2 regions of the Mesorhizobium sp. M1312 genome follow, and region 1 is predicted to be linked to the other one. Evidence: predicted binding sites of a transcription regulator. Region 1 holds the regulator's gene; the other holds the start of a gene.
The links. The regulator LexA, encoded in region 1, represses DNA repair genes until DNA is damaged. The targets are predictions, from matches to a motif close to TGTTCNNNNTGTGTTCNG.
Positions count from the first base shown of each region.

Region 2: the regulator LexA is predicted to act here: its motif matches at 2,726-2,743, upstream of dinB (DNA polymerase IV).

Region 1 covers NZ_JAMYLQ010000004.1:12,307-19,943, forward strand. Annotated here, with positions in the region: gene gltA (citrate synthase) at 1-716, opposite strand, end outside; gene gltX (glutamate--tRNA ligase) at 898-2,322, opposite strand; gene NKH36_RS07035 (ComEC/Rec2 family competence protein) at 2,425-4,881, shown strand; gene lexA (transcriptional repressor LexA) at 4,875-5,612, opposite strand; gene NKH36_RS07045 (molybdopterin molybdotransferase MoeA) at 5,717-6,922, opposite strand; gene moaC (cyclic pyranopterin monophosphate synthase MoaC) at 6,922-7,419, opposite strand; gene trpC (indole-3-glycerol phosphate synthase TrpC) at 7,486-7,637, opposite strand, start outside.
Region 2 covers NZ_JAMYLQ010000023.1:208-7,844, forward strand. Annotated here, with positions in the region: gene NKH36_RS23365 (XRE family transcriptional regulator) at 265-960, shown strand; gene NKH36_RS23370 (hypothetical protein) at 1,251-1,553, opposite strand; gene NKH36_RS23375 (hypothetical protein) at 1,771-2,139, shown strand; partial or broken gene NKH36_RS23380 (GNAT family N-acetyltransferase) at 2,222-2,681, shown strand; gene dinB (DNA polymerase IV) at 2,799-4,040, shown strand; gene NKH36_RS23390 (FAD-dependent oxidoreductase) at 4,161-5,681, opposite strand; gene NKH36_RS23395 (DUF2182 domain-containing protein) at 5,988-6,881, opposite strand; partial or broken gene NKH36_RS23400 (DUF1326 domain-containing protein) at 6,890-7,443, opposite strand; gene NKH36_RS23405 (hypothetical protein) at 7,384-7,548, shown strand.

The sequences.
Region 1 (7,637 bases):
AGGATGAAGATGCGCTCCATCGCACGCGCCAGCACCGGGTTGATCTTGTACTCCTCGCACGGCACGGCAAAGCACATATGCAGGAAATTGGCCGCGAAATTCAGCTCGTTCTTCGGATAAATGAAGGGCTGACCGATGTGGTATTTATAGGCCATCGCCGCAATCGTCGGCATCTTGGCGATCAGCCGCATCGATGCGACCATGCGCTGATAGGGGTCCGAGATGTCGGTGGAATCGTGATAAAAGGCTGACAGCGCGCCGACCACGCCGCACATCACCGCCATCGGATGCGCGTCGCGGCGAAAGCCGGTGAAGAAGCGCGACATCTGCTCATGCACCATGGTGTGGCGCGTCACCCGGTAATCGAAATCGTCCTTCTGCGCCTTGGTCGGCAATTCGCCGTAGAGCAAGAGATAGCAGACTTCGAGGAAGTCGCCATGCTCGGCCAGCTGGTCGATGGGATAGCCGCGATGCAAGAGGATGCCGGCATCGCCATCGATGAAAGTGATTTCCGACTCGCAGCTTGCCGTCGACGTAAAGCCGGGATCATAGGTGAACGCCCCCGTGGTGCTGTAAAGCGAGCCGATATCGATGACATCAGGTCCGACCGAGCCGCTTCGCACCTTGAGCTCGTGAGTTTTGCCGCCGAATTCAAGTTTAGCAGTCGACGCCTGGGTTTTGCCGCCAAATTCCATCTTTGTCGCAGCTTCGGACATTGCAAACTCCTTTTGGTTTTCTCATGCTGGCAAAGGCGAAATATCTGCAACGCAACACGTCGAAAGCATCGGAGTTCGCGCGTTTGCGCCCGCAATTGGATTTGCGTGCCAAATTGGGCCAAGACCTAATGTTGCACTGCGAAACCCACCTTTCAATGCCAATCTTCTTGGGCCAGTTTTGCTAATCGATTTGATCCGCTATGCGCGCCAGGCTTTCCTCGCGACCAAGCACGGCAAGCACATCGAACACGCCGGGCGAGGTGCTTTTGCCGGTGAGTGCGGCGCGCAAAGGTTGGGCCACAGCACCGAGCTTATGGCCCCCGGCCAGTGCATATTCGCGGATCGCAGCCTCCGCCGCTTCGGCCGTCCAGTCGCCTGAAATCGCCTTCAGCGCCGCGTGCGCGCCCCGCAGGATCTCGCGCGCCTCACCGCCCAGCAATGCAGCCGCCTTCTCGTCAATCGGCAGCGGCCGCTCGGTGAACAGGAAGGCGGCGCCGTCGGCCAGCTCGACCAGCGTCTTGGCGCGCTCCTTCAAGCCTGGCAGCGCAGCGAGCAACTGCTCCTTGCGTGTCTCGTCGAGGCGCGCTGCGATCGCCGGGCCGCCTTCGAGATAGGGCAAGGTGTTGATGAAGATACCGAGCAATTCGGCGTCGTTCATGCGGCGCATGTGCACGCCGTTCAGCGCCTCGAGCTTGGCGAAGTCGAAGCGGGCGGCTCCCTTGTTGACATCGCCGATGTCGAACCATGCAATCATGTCGGCGATCGACATGATCTCGTCGTCGCCGTGGCTCCAGCCGAGCCGCGCCAGGTAGTTGAGCAGGGCCTCGGGCAGATAGCCCATGGCACGATAGGCTTCGACGCCGAGGGCGCCGTGCCGCTTCGACAGCTTGGCGCCGTCGGCGCCATGGATCAGCGGGATATGCGACATCGACGGCACGTCCCAGCCCATGGCTCGATAGATCACCATCTGGCGGGCGGCATTGGTCAGATGATCGTCGCCGCGGATGATGTGGGTGATGCCCATGTCATGGTCGTCGACGACGACCGCATGCATATAGGTCGGATTGCCGTCCGAGCGCAGGATGATGAAATCGTCAAGATCCTTGTTGGGGAAGCGGACTTCGCCCTGCACGAGGTCATGCACCACCGTCTCGCCGTCGGCCGGAGCCTTGATGCGGATCGCGCCCTTGGCGCCGGCCGGCGCCTCCGACGGGTCGCGGTCGCGCCAGCGGCCGTCATAGCGGGGAGGCAGCCCCTTGGCACGCGCGCTTTCGCGCATCGCCTCCAGCTCGGCCGGCGTCGCATAGCAGTAATAGGCCTTGCCGAGCCGCACCAACTCCTCGGCGACGGCGCGGTGGCGCGGCGCGCGCTCGAACTGCGATACCGGGTCGCCGTCCCAGGTGAGGCCAAGCCAGGAGAGCCCGTCGAGGATGGCGGCGGTTGCCGCATCGGTCGAACGGTCACGATCGGTGTCCTCGATGCGCAGCAGCATCGTGCCGCCGGTGTGTTTCGCATACAGCCAGTTGAACAGCGCCGTACGCGCCCCGCCAATATGGAGGAAGCCAGTGGGCGAGGGGGCAAAACGGGTGACGACCTTGTCGGACATGGAACTCTCAGGCAAGCCCAGGAAACGGATGTGATTGCGCGGACTTTCGCGCGTCGCGCGTTCATGTAGCATAGGAGGTCAAGGGCGCAAGGGGCAGACCCGATGGCTGGACCGGGCCGCGGCGTGGACGAGAGCGAGGGCGCGATCACAAGCGTCAGCGAACGGTCGCTGTTTGCGGACGTTCCTTACGCCGAGCCGCTACCCGTTTTGCTGCCTGCGTCGCACCCGGGCATTCAGCCTCTTTCGCCGGACCGCTCCGCGCCAACACCGGCTCCAACACCTGGGCCTGTCATTCGTTTCCGCCGACAGCTCAGCCGTCTTTCACCATCCGGTATCCGCAACAGCGTGGCCTCGGCAGCCGGCCTGGAACTCGACCGCGGCGTCGCCTTCCTGCTGGTGCCGGTTTTTCTGGCATGCGGGGTGATCGTTTACTTTTCGCTTGCCGTCGAACCGGACTTTCCGCAGCCCATTGCCGTCGTGGTCCTCACGGCATTGTGTGCGGCGGTGACGCGCTCATGGCGCAAAACGCATTTGTGCTTCATGGCAGCGTTGCTGTGCGCACTCGGTGTTCTCGCCGCCAAGGTTGAAACCTGGCGCGTGGGAACGCAGATGCTCGGTTCGGAAATCCAGACCCAGCTCACCGGCCGTGTCGTTAGGCTCGACCAGATGGCGAACGGCCGGATCAGGCTGACCATCGACGTGATGTCGACCGCCCGGCCGACACTGCGTTATGCGCCGAAAGGTGTCAGGGTTTCGGCACGCAAAATTCCCGCTGAGATGACCGCAGGCTCGGTCGCAACCGGCTATGTGAGGCTTCTGCCTCCGACTGGCCCGGTTAGGCCGGACAGTTATGACTTCTCCTTCGACAGCTATTTCGCCGGTATCGGTGCCAGTGGCTTTTTCCTCGGCAATCCGAAGATCGTCGTTTCCGAAGATGCACCGTTCGCCGCGCGCCTTTCTTCCTCGATCGAAAAGGCGCGCGAAACCATCGCCGACCATATCAGGGACAGCATCGGTGGCGCCGAGGGGGAGATTGCCGCCGCGCTGATCGTCGCCGTGCGTGCCGGCATTCCCGAAGAGATAAACGAATCGATGCGGCGCACCGGCATCTACCACATCATCTCCATTTCCGGCCTGCACATGGCGCTTGTCGCCGGCGCCATCATGGGATTGCTACGCGGCGCACTTGCGCTGTTTCCCGATTTTTCGTCGCGCCGGCCGGTCAAAAAATATGCGGCTGCCGCCGCACTCGTTTCCATCGCTGCCTATCTCATTTTTTCCGGTATCGTGGTCGCGGCTGAGCGCAGCTTCATCATGCTGGCGGTAATGCTTGTCGCCGTGCTGTTCGACCGGGCGGCACTCACCATGCGCAATCTGACGATTTCAGCCATCGCGGTCATCGTCGTGTCGCCGCACGAGGTGGTCGGCCCAAGCTTCCAGATGTCCTTCGCCGCGACCGCTGCTCTCGTGGGCGCCTATGCCGGCTGGTCCGACTATTGTGCCGACAAGGCCACGGCGCCGCTACAGCGACGGTCACCGGTCGCTTTCGTCACGCGGAAACTCGCCGCTGGGACAGGTACCATCGCAATGACCTCCATCATTGCCGGCAGCGCCACCGCGCTCTTTGCCATCTGGCACTTCCAGCGCGTCTCGCCGCTTAGCCTGTTCGCCAATCTGGCCGTCATGCCGATCGTCACGGTCGTCATGTTCCTGGCCGTCGTCAGCGCCTTGGCAATGCCTTTCGGCTTGGATGGGCCTTTCCTCTACATGATGGGCAAAGGGCTGACAGCCATGATTGCAATATCGGGATGGATCTCCGAGCGGTCGCCGATCGATGCAGTCGGACTGATTTCGTTGCAGTCGGTTCTGCTGGTGACGGTCGCCCTGGTCATCGCCACGATGGCGACGACATGGTTGCGGCTTGCGGCACTTCCCTTTGCGCTCGCCGGCCTGCTGACGATTTCCGAGACACGCACCCCCGACGTGCTGATTTCGGAAGATGCGCATCTGGTGGCGCTGCCGATTGGCGGCGGCGAACTTGCCGTCAACCGGGTGCGTTCGAACGAATTCATCACCGACAACTGGAAACATGCGCTGGTTTCAGCGACCATTGTCGAGCCCGAGACATTCGAAAAAGGAGACGTGCGGTTCGACCTCGCCGATCCGGCCGACCTGCCGCCGGGAGCGCCCTTCTACTGCACTGCCGGCCTGTGCCTCGCCCGGCATCCGTCCGGCGCGATCATCGCGCTCGCCGACAACCGTAAAACCGCGCGGCCAGCCTGTGCCTTTGCGGATCTGATCGTCATCGATGATGCCACAGCCTATTACAATCCCTGCCGCAATCCGCTGGTTCTTGTCGTCACCAAACGGCAGCTCGCTCGCATGGGCAGTGCCGCCGTCTTCTTCGATCCGCTATCGGCGACGACGCGCGCAGAAATCCGTTTTGCCGTCAGACAGCCCTATAGGCCCTGGCACGAGCAGCGAAGATTTTCGCGCGAGGCGAGGGGCCTGCCGCCGTACCGCAAGGCCGAGAAGCCCAAAAAGGCCACCACTCAGTAACGCCGGATTAGTCCGACGAGCTTGCCTTGCACCTTGACCCGGTCCGGCCCGAAGATGCGCGTCTCGTAGGCCGGATTGGCGGCTTCCAGTGCGATCGAGGCGCCCTTGCGGCGGAACCGCTTCAGCGTCGCTTCCTCCTCGTCGACCAAGGCGACGATGATCTCGCCAGGCTGGGCGGTGTCGGCGTTGCGGATTATGACCGTGTCGCCGTCGAAAATGCCGGCCTCGATCATCGAATCACCCTTGACCTCCAGCGCGTAGTGCGTGCCGCCGGTGATCATATCCGGTGGTACCGAGATCGAATGCGTCTGGTGCTGGATCGCGTCGATCGGCACACCGGCAGCGATGCGGCCCATCACCGGGATGGAGACGGTGGCAACGACGTCGTCGTCATTGCCGGCCGCGGGCATGCGCGAAGGCGCCGGCTTGATCTGTCGTCCGAGGCTGCCCTGCCCAAGGCTGCCCTGAATGACGCTCGGCGAGAATTTGCGCGCCGCATTGAGGCCGGGCGCGATCGAATCGGGCAGGCGCAGCACCTCCAGCGCACGGGCGCGGTTGGGCAGGCGGCGAATGAAGCCGCGCTCCTCCAGCGCCGTGATCAGCCGATGGATTCCCGACTTGGAGGCGAGGTCGAGCGCTTCCTTCATCTCGTCGAACGAGGGCGGAATGCCGCTTTCCTTCAGCCGCTCGTGGATGAACATCAGCAGTTCGTGTTGTTTGCGTGTCAGCATCGCGACCCCCAACAGAATCAGAAAAACAAACCCAGAACAAACACTATCTGTTCCAGTTGTGTTCCGCAACCGTTTAAAGTTTAATGAAAGTGTTGACGTTTTGTTCAGCGTAGCATCAGCACGCTGCAGGCGACGCCCGTCGCGGCTGGGGGAGCGAATGGCTCGCGCACGATCAGCCCGTTGGCGTCGGCCAGCATTTTGAGCATCGACGAATCCTGGATGCCGAACGGGGTCGCCAGCAGCGTGCCGGCTTCTTCGCTCACCACGGCGCGTACATAGTCCTGCCTGAGATCGTTGGCCGGCATGGCGGCGCCGAGCCGCGCCTGACGCAGGTCCTGCCGAAAAGCGCGGCCGCCGAGCCGCGCAAGCAGCGGCTTCAGAAAGAGCTGCGTGCAGACCAGGCTCGCCACCGGATTGCCGGGCAGGCCGATGCAGCGGATGTCGCCGAGCCGCCCGAACATCAGCGGCTTGCCGGGCCGCATGGCGATTTTCCAGAAATCGAGCGTCATGCCTTCGCCGGTCAGCACGTCATGGACCAGGTCATGGTCGCCGACCGAGGCGCCGCCCAGCGTGACGATGACGTCGGCGCCTGCATCGACCGCTTTTTTCACCAGCGCGGCGATCGCCTCCTTCCGGTCGGGGGCGATGCCGAGATCGAGCGCGCTGGCGCCGACCGAGCGGGCCGCGGCGGCGACGCCATAAGCATTGGACGAGATGATCTGGTCGGGGCCAAGATCGCTGCCCGGCGGCAGCAATTCGTCGCCGGTGGCGATGATTGCGACCAGCGGCCGTTTCACCACGCTGACCTGCGGATGGTTGGCCGACGCCGCCAGCGACAATGCCGCCGGATCAAGCAGGCGGCCTTTCTCCAGCAGCACGTCGCTCTTCGAGAAATCGAGCCCGAGGCGGCGGATGTTGCGGCCTTCAACGGTCGACGCGGTCACTTCGATGCTGCCGCCGCCGAGGTCGCGGACATTCTCCTGGATGACGATGGTGTCGGCGCCTGCCGGAAGCGGCGCGCCGGTGAAGATGCGGACGGCCTGCGCCGGGCCGACTGTTCCGGCAAAGCCGCGTCCGGCCGGCGCTATGCCGATCACCGAAAGTCTTGCGGGCACGGACGCGACATCCTTGGCCCGCGCGGCAAAGCCGTCCATGGCGGACGCGTTGAACGGCGGCTGGGTGCGAAGTGCTATGAGCGGCTCCGCCAGCACGCGGTCGGCGGCGTCCATCAGGGCGACGCTTTCAGCTTGCGAGGGCGCAGCATCTTCAAGCAGACGCTCGAGCGCCTCGGCGACCGGAAGCAGTGCCATTATCGGCCTGCCTCTTGGGCGCCTACCTTGTAGTCGCCGGATTTGCCGCCGGTCTTTTCCACCAGCCTGATGCCCGAAATCACCATGGCGCGGTCGACCGCCTTGGCCATATCGTAGATGGTCAAGCAGGCGACCGAGACGGCGGTCAGCGCTTCCATCTCGACGCCGGTCTTGCCGGTGACGCGGGCCAGCGCCGTGACCTTCAGGCCGGGCAGCGCCGCGTCCGGTTCGATGTCAACGGATACGTTGGTCAACAGCAGCGGATGGCAGAGCGGGATCAACTCATGCGTCCTCTTGGCCGCCATGATGCCGGCGATGCGCGCCGTGCCCAGCACGTCGCCCTTCTTGGCATCGCCGTCGAGGATCATTTTGAGCGTCTCTGGCAGCATCGAGACAAGACCTTCGGCGATTGCCGTGCGCGTCGTCTCCGCCTTGTCGCCGACATCGACCATATTGGCTTCGCCTTTCGCGCCAAGATGGGTGAGGGCGGCCGACATCGTCAGGTCACCTCAGAGCGACGTGCGTCCGTTTGGACGCACAAAGTACGCTCTAATGCTTTGAATCTATGCATCGTGCTCTCCGAAAATCGATTCCGATTTTCGGGCGGATGCATTTGCGGGCGCCTTGCCCGTCAAAAGCAGGTGCGTCGCAATGGCCACGTCCTGTTGCCGCATCAGGCTCTCGCCGACGAGGAACGTACCAATATCGCTCCGTT
Region 2 (7,637 bases), on a different contig from region 1:
GCATTGCACTCGCGGAAATTCGTGGCCGGAGCCGTGAGGGGAACGGCTCCGGCCGTTCCGGTCGCCGCCGCCGACGGCAGGGTGACCGGAGCCGAGGCGCTAGCCTCGGGCTTCGTCCCGGCCGGGGAGGAGGACAGCCGGGACGGATGGGAAAACGAGATGGGGCAACGTGGTTTGTGCATGGCAGTATATAAGCATAACTCAAAAACTTATGCAAGCTATTCTTTCATGGACGAAACCGATTCTTATGTTTCAGATGGCGCGATGGCGAAAACCTCGTTGTCGATCAAGGTCGGGGCGGCGATCCGCAAGGCGCGCAAGCAGCGTGGCCTGGTGATGCGCCACATTGCCGAGCATAACGACACCGATGTCGCCGCTGTCGGCAATTGGGAAACTGGCCGCAACCTGCCAAAAACCGAGAACCTTTTGAAGACCGCCGCCTTCCTGCGCGTCGACCCGGTGGCGCTCGGCAAGGGCGAGGTCGTCTTCCTCGACGACGCCGACAATGTCGCCGACGCAGAGATCGTCACCGACGCCGCCCCCCTGCCCGCCGGCCCGATGGATATCGAGCTTTTGGGCGCGGCTGTCGGCGGCGACGACGGCGATTTCACCTTCAACGGCGAGGTCGCCGGCTATGTCCAGCGCCCGCCCGGCATCGCCCATTTGCGCAAGGTGTTTGCGCTGCATGTGCTCTCCGACTCGATGGTGCCGCGCTACGAGCCCGGCGAGATGCTCTATTGCGGCGGCCGCGACGCCGTGCCTGGCGACCACGTGGTGATCGAGATGTTTCCCGACGAAAACGAGCGCAACGGCAAGGCTTTCATCAAGAAGCTGGTCAAGCGCACCGCCGCCGAGCTGGTCGTCGAGCAGTACAATCCACCGAAGACGCTGACCTTCAACCGCTACGCAATCAAGCACGTCTGGCGCGTCATCCCACTCAAGGAACTGCTGGGGTACTAGGGCGGCGGCGGAGCGCGGCATCCCCCGCAACGGCAGAGCAATCGCATAGGGATTCTTGCGAAGATGGACCCCCACCCTAACCCTCCCCACAAGGGGGAGGGAACGCTGCCGCGCGCCTTTACTATCCCTTGGCGCCGAAAGGCAGGCAATTTGCCGACGTCAGCGCCAACGGAAGTCTCCCTCCCCCTTGTGGGGAGGGGTTAGGGGTGGGGGGTACATCGTAGAGCGAAAGCCTCGGATTCCCACCTGAGATAGCCCTGCCCCGCAAAGGGGAGATGGCATTTCCACCTTCAAGCCCGTCTGGATCTCTCCAGGGGAACCTCGCGCTCGCTGAGCATCCGCGCCTCGGCACGGCGCTGCTGCTGCTCGTCGATGAACGCCGCCTGGACCGCGACCGCCGCGCCCGGCAGCCCGTCGGCGCGGCAGGCCGAGCAGCGAAGGCGCCCCGAAAGGGCCGCCAGCGGCGTCTGGTCGGTCACCCCGAAGCGCTTGAGCTCAGCCGGCTTCCACCATCTGTTGCGGCCGCAATCGATACACTCGACCGCAATCGAGACGACCTCGGAGATCGTCGCTTCCTTGCCCGGCAATGCCATCGTCCCTAGTGCCTCAGTTCCTGTTTTGTTCGCATCATCATCGGTTTTTCCCGAAGAGTCGAGTCGGTTCTGCCCAGCCCGCGTAAAAGTTTAACTTGCGCATTTTTTTGAGTTATGCTTTGATAAATACCGATAGATAGTTAGCGCCGCGGACGTACGTACGCATGGGCGGCAAGACCGGCGTCCGTCGCGGCCGCCGCAAGCCAAGGAAACCAGGATGGACGCCCTCTGCGCTCAATTCGCCCGCGATTGCGGCTATACCGGCGACAGCCCGGCCATGCTGGCAGCCTTCGCCGCCATTCGCCGCGACGGCATAGGCAAGGCCCGCCTGGGCCATGACCAGCGTAAGGCGGTGGTCGACCGGCTGAAGCACGGCGAGGCCTTATTCCTGGCGGCGATCCGCCCGGCGCAGTCGGCCGAGGAGGCACTCGAGGACGCCGCCCGCTTCATCGCCTGTTATCGCAACATGCCGCGCTGGCGCCAGGAAAGACGCGGCGCTGATCTCGCCCGCGCCAGGCAGCAGCGGCTCCTGGCGCGCTTTTTCCGCCGCTATGGCCACCGCCTCTGGGCACGGCAGGCCGCGTAAGCCGGAGGTCATCGACCCCATCGGCCGCGAATGGCTGGACCGCACTTGCCGTCGCCAAGCCCGTGCCGTATGTCGTCCCTCGATGGGCGAAATTGATTTCCGTCGCGCGCAAGCGCCCGATCTGCCGGCGATTGTCGCATTGCTGGCCGACGATGCGCTTGGCGCGGGTCGCGAGGACGCGTCGACGCCGCTCGTGCCGTCCTACCTCGATGCCTTCAGGGCAATCGAAGCCGATCCCAACCAGGCTGCTAGCCGTGGCTGTCGAAGCCGGACAAGTGGTCGGAAGGCTGCAGCTCAGCTTCATTCCAGGCATTTCGAGGAAAGGCGCTTGGCGCGGCCAGATCGAAGGCGTTCGCGTCGCCCGGCACCGGCGGTCCGGCGGCGTCGGCAAGCAGATGATCGAATGGGCGATTGAAGAGTGCCGTTCGCGCAACTGCAGCTTCGTTCAGCTCACGACCGACAAGAGCCGACGGGAGGCGCACGCATTCTACGACCGCCTCGGCTTCACCGCCAGCCATCTCGGCTATAAGATGGCATTGTAGGTGGCGGCACCTGTCATCAGCGTTCCTTGACAATTCACCCACAATGTTCTCTTTATGTTCCATACGAAACCACCTCAAGACAACGCGGCGTAAAACCGCCGCAGGCGAACGGGCCGGATGGAAGCCAACATCCTCCACGCTGATCTGGACGCCTTTTATGCCTCGGTCGAACAGTTGCTCGACCCGGCCCTGCGCGGCAAGCCGATCGCCGTCGGCGGCGGCGTCGTGCTGGCCGCGTCCTACGAGGCCAAGGCCTTCGGCGTACGTGGCGGCATGCCGGGGCGGCGCGCCCGGGAGCTCTGCCCCGGGTTGATTTTCGTCGGCGGCCATTTCAAGGATTATCAGCGGCTGGGCGATGCGGCCATCAAGCTGCTTGGCGATTTCACGCCTGTGGTCGAGCGGATTTCCATCGATGAGGCCTTTGCCGATGTCGCGGGCTGCACCCATCTGTTCGGCCCGCCGGCCGAGATCGCCGGCACGATCCGCCGCCGCGTGCGCGCGGAGCTCGGCCTGCCGATCTCGGTCGGCGTGGCGCGCACCAAGCATCTGGCCAAGATCGCCTCGCAAGTGGCCAAGCCCGACGGGCTGGTGGTCGTCGATCCGCGCCACGAGCTGGACTTCCTGCACGATCTGCCGGTCGAGCTGATGTGGGGCGTCGGCCCGGTGACAAGGGAGCGGCTGGCCGGCATCGGTGTGCGCACCATCGGCGAGCTGGCGAAGACGCCCGGCTGGTCGCTGGAGCGCCTGCTCGGCCCGGCGGCGGGCGAAAAGCTCAACGCGCTGGCCTCGAACCGCGATCCGCGCAAACTCGAGACGCAGCGCCGGGCGCGATCGGCCGGCGCGCAATCGGCGCTCGGCAGGAAACCGGCCGAGGAGGAAGTCTTCGTGCCGGCGCTGCTGCATCTGGCCGACAGGGTCGCCACCAGGCTGCGGGCGAAATCGCGGCCCGGCCGCACGTTGACGGTCCGCGTCCGCTTTGCCGATCTGCGCTCGGTGACCCGCTCGATCACGCTCGACCAGCCGATTTCGGCAACCGCGATGCTGGCCGAAATCGCCGAGGCGCTGGTGCGCAAGGTGCTTGTCGATCATCCGCACGAAAAAACCATCTCGCTGCTGGCGATCGCCGTCTCGCATCTGGAGAAGCAACCGGCCCTGCAGCTGGAACTGCCGCTCGGGCTCGACGACGACCGCCGCCGCCCCGGCACCAGGAAGGGCGCGGCGCGCTGGACCGCCGACCGCGCTATCGACAAGATCCGCGACCGCTTCGGCTGGGAGGCGGTCGGCTATGCCTCGGTCGCGCTCGGCCAATCCCGCTCGGTTCCCGACGCGTTTCGCGAACTGGCCGAAAAGGAATTGTGAGTAGGGGAGTAAGGGAAATTGGCCCTACTGCCCTACTGCCCTACTGCCCTACTGCCCTACTCCCCTACTCCCCTACTCCCCTACTCCCCTACTCCCCTACTCCCCTACTCCCCTACCGCCCTACCCAAGCGAAGCCAGTGGCGACACGGCCGGACCGTTCAAAGCCGTGCCATCGATAGCAAAATGCGAGCCGTGGCAGGGGCAGTCCCAGCAGCGCTCGAGGGAATTCCAGTGGACATGGCAGCCGATATGCGTGCATGCGGCCGAGCGCTTGTAGAGCGTGCCGTCCTCATCGCGAAACGCGGCGACTTTGGTAAGCCCTTCGCGAACGATGGCACCTTCACCCGGTCGCAGCTTGTCGACGGAATCGATTTCGCCCGGCGCGATGTATTCGGCAAAACTCTTGATCGCTGTCGCATTCTCCGCCAGGTAATCGCCGATCGCGCCTGCCGTCTTGCGAGACGGTTCGTAAAGTTCGCGCCAGGGGCTTTCCCCCTTTAGAATCAGGTCGGAAATCAACAGACCGGCCACGACGCCGTGGGTAATGCCCTGGCCGGAATCCCCGGTCGCCACAAAGACGCGGCTGTTGCCAGGATTGCGGCCGATGAACCCAGCATAATCGACGGTCTCCATCACCTGCCCGGACCACCGGTTGGTTTCCACGCCGACATCGGGGACCAGCCTTTTGGTCCAGGCCGCCAGGGCCGCGAAGCGATCACCGGCATCATCGGCCTGTCCTGTTTTGTGGTCTTCACCACCGACGATCAGGAAGTCGGTCCGACCCTCGCCAGGCTGAAGCCGAACGTAGTGATAAGGGTCCTCAGTATCCCAATACAGTGCATCCGGTAGGATATCGCGCGTGATCTCGAAAGACATCGCGTAGGTCCGATAGGGCGCTTGTTTGGTATGGAGGGCGACCCGATCGTTGATCGGCGAGTTGGTGGCGACAACGGCCGATTTGGCAGACACGGTAAAGCCCGAAACCGTGGTTACGCGCACGCCTCCGTCAGTCTCCTCGACGTTTTCGACGATGGTATCGGCATAAAGCACGCCGCCGCGCGCGCGGATGCCTGCGACCAGCCCGCGGAGATATTTGAGCGGGTGGAAGGTCGCCTGATTGGCGTATCGAAGGGCCTGCCCATCCGAAAAGCCTGCAAACGGCACACCCCTGATCTTCTCGACGTCGACCCCGATTTTCAGAGCGGCGTCCAACTCGCGCTTGATATCGGTTTCCTGCCTGCCGGAAGCCGGAAAGAGAAAGCCGTAGAGGCGTCGGAAATCGCACGCGATACTCTCCGTCTCCTGGATTGATTGGATACGGTCGATAGCGGTCGATTGGCTTTGATAAAAAATCCGCGCCAGGTCCTCACCGCGCAATTTGATCAGTTCCGAAAAATAGTCGTCGCAGACGGACGACAGGTGCGCAGTGGTGCGCGCCGTCATGCCGCTTCCGATCCGGCCGCGATCCAGGACAGCCACCTTTTGCCCGACGACGGCCAGCTCGTACGCGACCGACAGTCCGGCAATTCCAGACCCGACGACCACAACATCGACCTGGTGGCTCTGCCCGAGCGCGATCGCATCGGGCGCTACTTCGGTCGCCGCCCAGAGGGATACAGTCCTTTCCTCGCTGACATTCATCGGCGGAACCTCCCATCCACGACATCCGGTAAACGGATGCGAGGATTCAAAGTTCCTCCACGCCTTTGAATGCCGGCATCATGCTCAGGTTTCGCCAGTCCGCAGATGGGAAGGTTCGGTCCGCGGGTCCTGCCGGTTGCGGATCTTGCAGGCGCCGGATTGGCCGGTCATGACCGGATCGGGACAGGCGGGCAGTGCTGCAGCCCGCCATTTCGCAACCTGGCCCGTGGTAGCTGCGACGGCTTGAATGGCGCCCGATCGGTTCGTCGTCTCCTGCAAATGCGACATTCGCGACGGCCCTGGTCGTCAGACCGAAAGCGTTGCGCTGCCCCAGGCGATCAGGGCGATGCCGGCTGCCCGGCCGACCCACTGGCCGGCAGGAAACAGCTTCTCAACCAGCACCAGAATGGCGAGCCCGGCAATCCACACCAGATTCATGATGCCACCCACGAACAACAGCGCCATCAGCGTCCAGCAGCATCCGACACAAAACGCCCCGTGCAACGCCCCCAAACGCAGCGCGCCAACCGCGTGCGGACGCCAGTGGCGGGCAAGGAACGCCGTCGGTGCCCGGCAATGCGACAGGCAGGCGTTCTTGAGCGGCGACAACTGATACAGGCCCGCGGCGATCAGGACGGTGGCTGAAAGCCAGCGGCTCTGCGAACTCATCATCGTCGCGGAAACCAACGCCTCCTGTTCGAGCAGCCAATGCAACGCGGTCGCCGCGACGGCGAACCCCAGCCAGACCAGGAGGTAGCCGGCCATGAATACGCCGGTGGGCGCGAGCTTGTCCTGGATCTGACCCTGTGCGAGCGCATGGCGATGCACGCGCGCATAGAGCAGGATAGTCGGCGCAGCACTCGGGGACATCATGGCAACCATCATGACCCACCACATTGCGATCATCAGCGCCCAGTTCGCGCCCGCCCAGACCCGCGGTTCCGTCGCCGTGTCCCTCGCGCTCATGTCCATGCCGGGCATGTCCATGCCAGACATATCCATGCCGGGCATATCGGAGGTCACGCCGGCGGTTTGCTGGTGGGGGAAGAGCACGAGCTTCGACATCTCCCATGCATTCATGCCGAGCCCTGCACCGGCGGCGATATAAAGCCAGGCCAGCAGGCACAGCGCCACCACGCCCGCAATCGTGATGACGCGGTCGCGTCTGAGCAGGCGTTCCAGTGGCGACGCGCTGTCCATGCGAGGCGTCAGGCCCGCACCACCCCGTGGTTGTTGAGATGCAGCCGGGCGAACTGGCCGTAACTGTCCTTCGTGGTCACCTGAACCGGCCCGCGGGTAGTGCTCGAAGCGCTGCCGATCTCGGCGACCGTATATTCGAAGCCGTTCGGCAACACGATCTGAGCCCGCGAGTCCGCGCCCGTCACCTTGTTGCGGATCGGTTCGCCGACCGTCTCGATGTAGTCCTTGACGAAGATGCGGCCCCTGCGGCCGTCAATATCGAGGTCGAGATCGATCTTGGTGAAAACCGGCTCATTCATCTTTGTCACGGTTGAGGCGTAGACGGCGAACATCGTCGCGAACGGGTCGGTGTCCTGGCCGGTCATGATGCGCAGCAGCGCCTGACGCTGCCGGTCGGTTGCATTCTCGTCGACGAAAGCGATGGCCTCGCCATTGCCTTCGTGGATCGCGCCGGGCATTTGAAGATCGCGGCGATCCGCAGGCCATCGAGAGCGGTCTCGCCATGATGACCTTCGTCGATCTGGATGCCCGCCACCGCATGGCAATGGCCTTTGTCGGGCAGCGCATTGAATTGGCAGTTGCAGCCATATTCGCAGGTGCAATTGACGAGTTCCCGTCCCTTAATTTCCCAAGACGTCATGCTGTCCTCCTTGATGCGACTTATTAGATAATCATCATACACCTGCGCCGGCCGTACCGCCATCCTGTCGCGCCACGGGTGATCGCGACAAGAGACGGCAGCCAACGCGGTTTCTT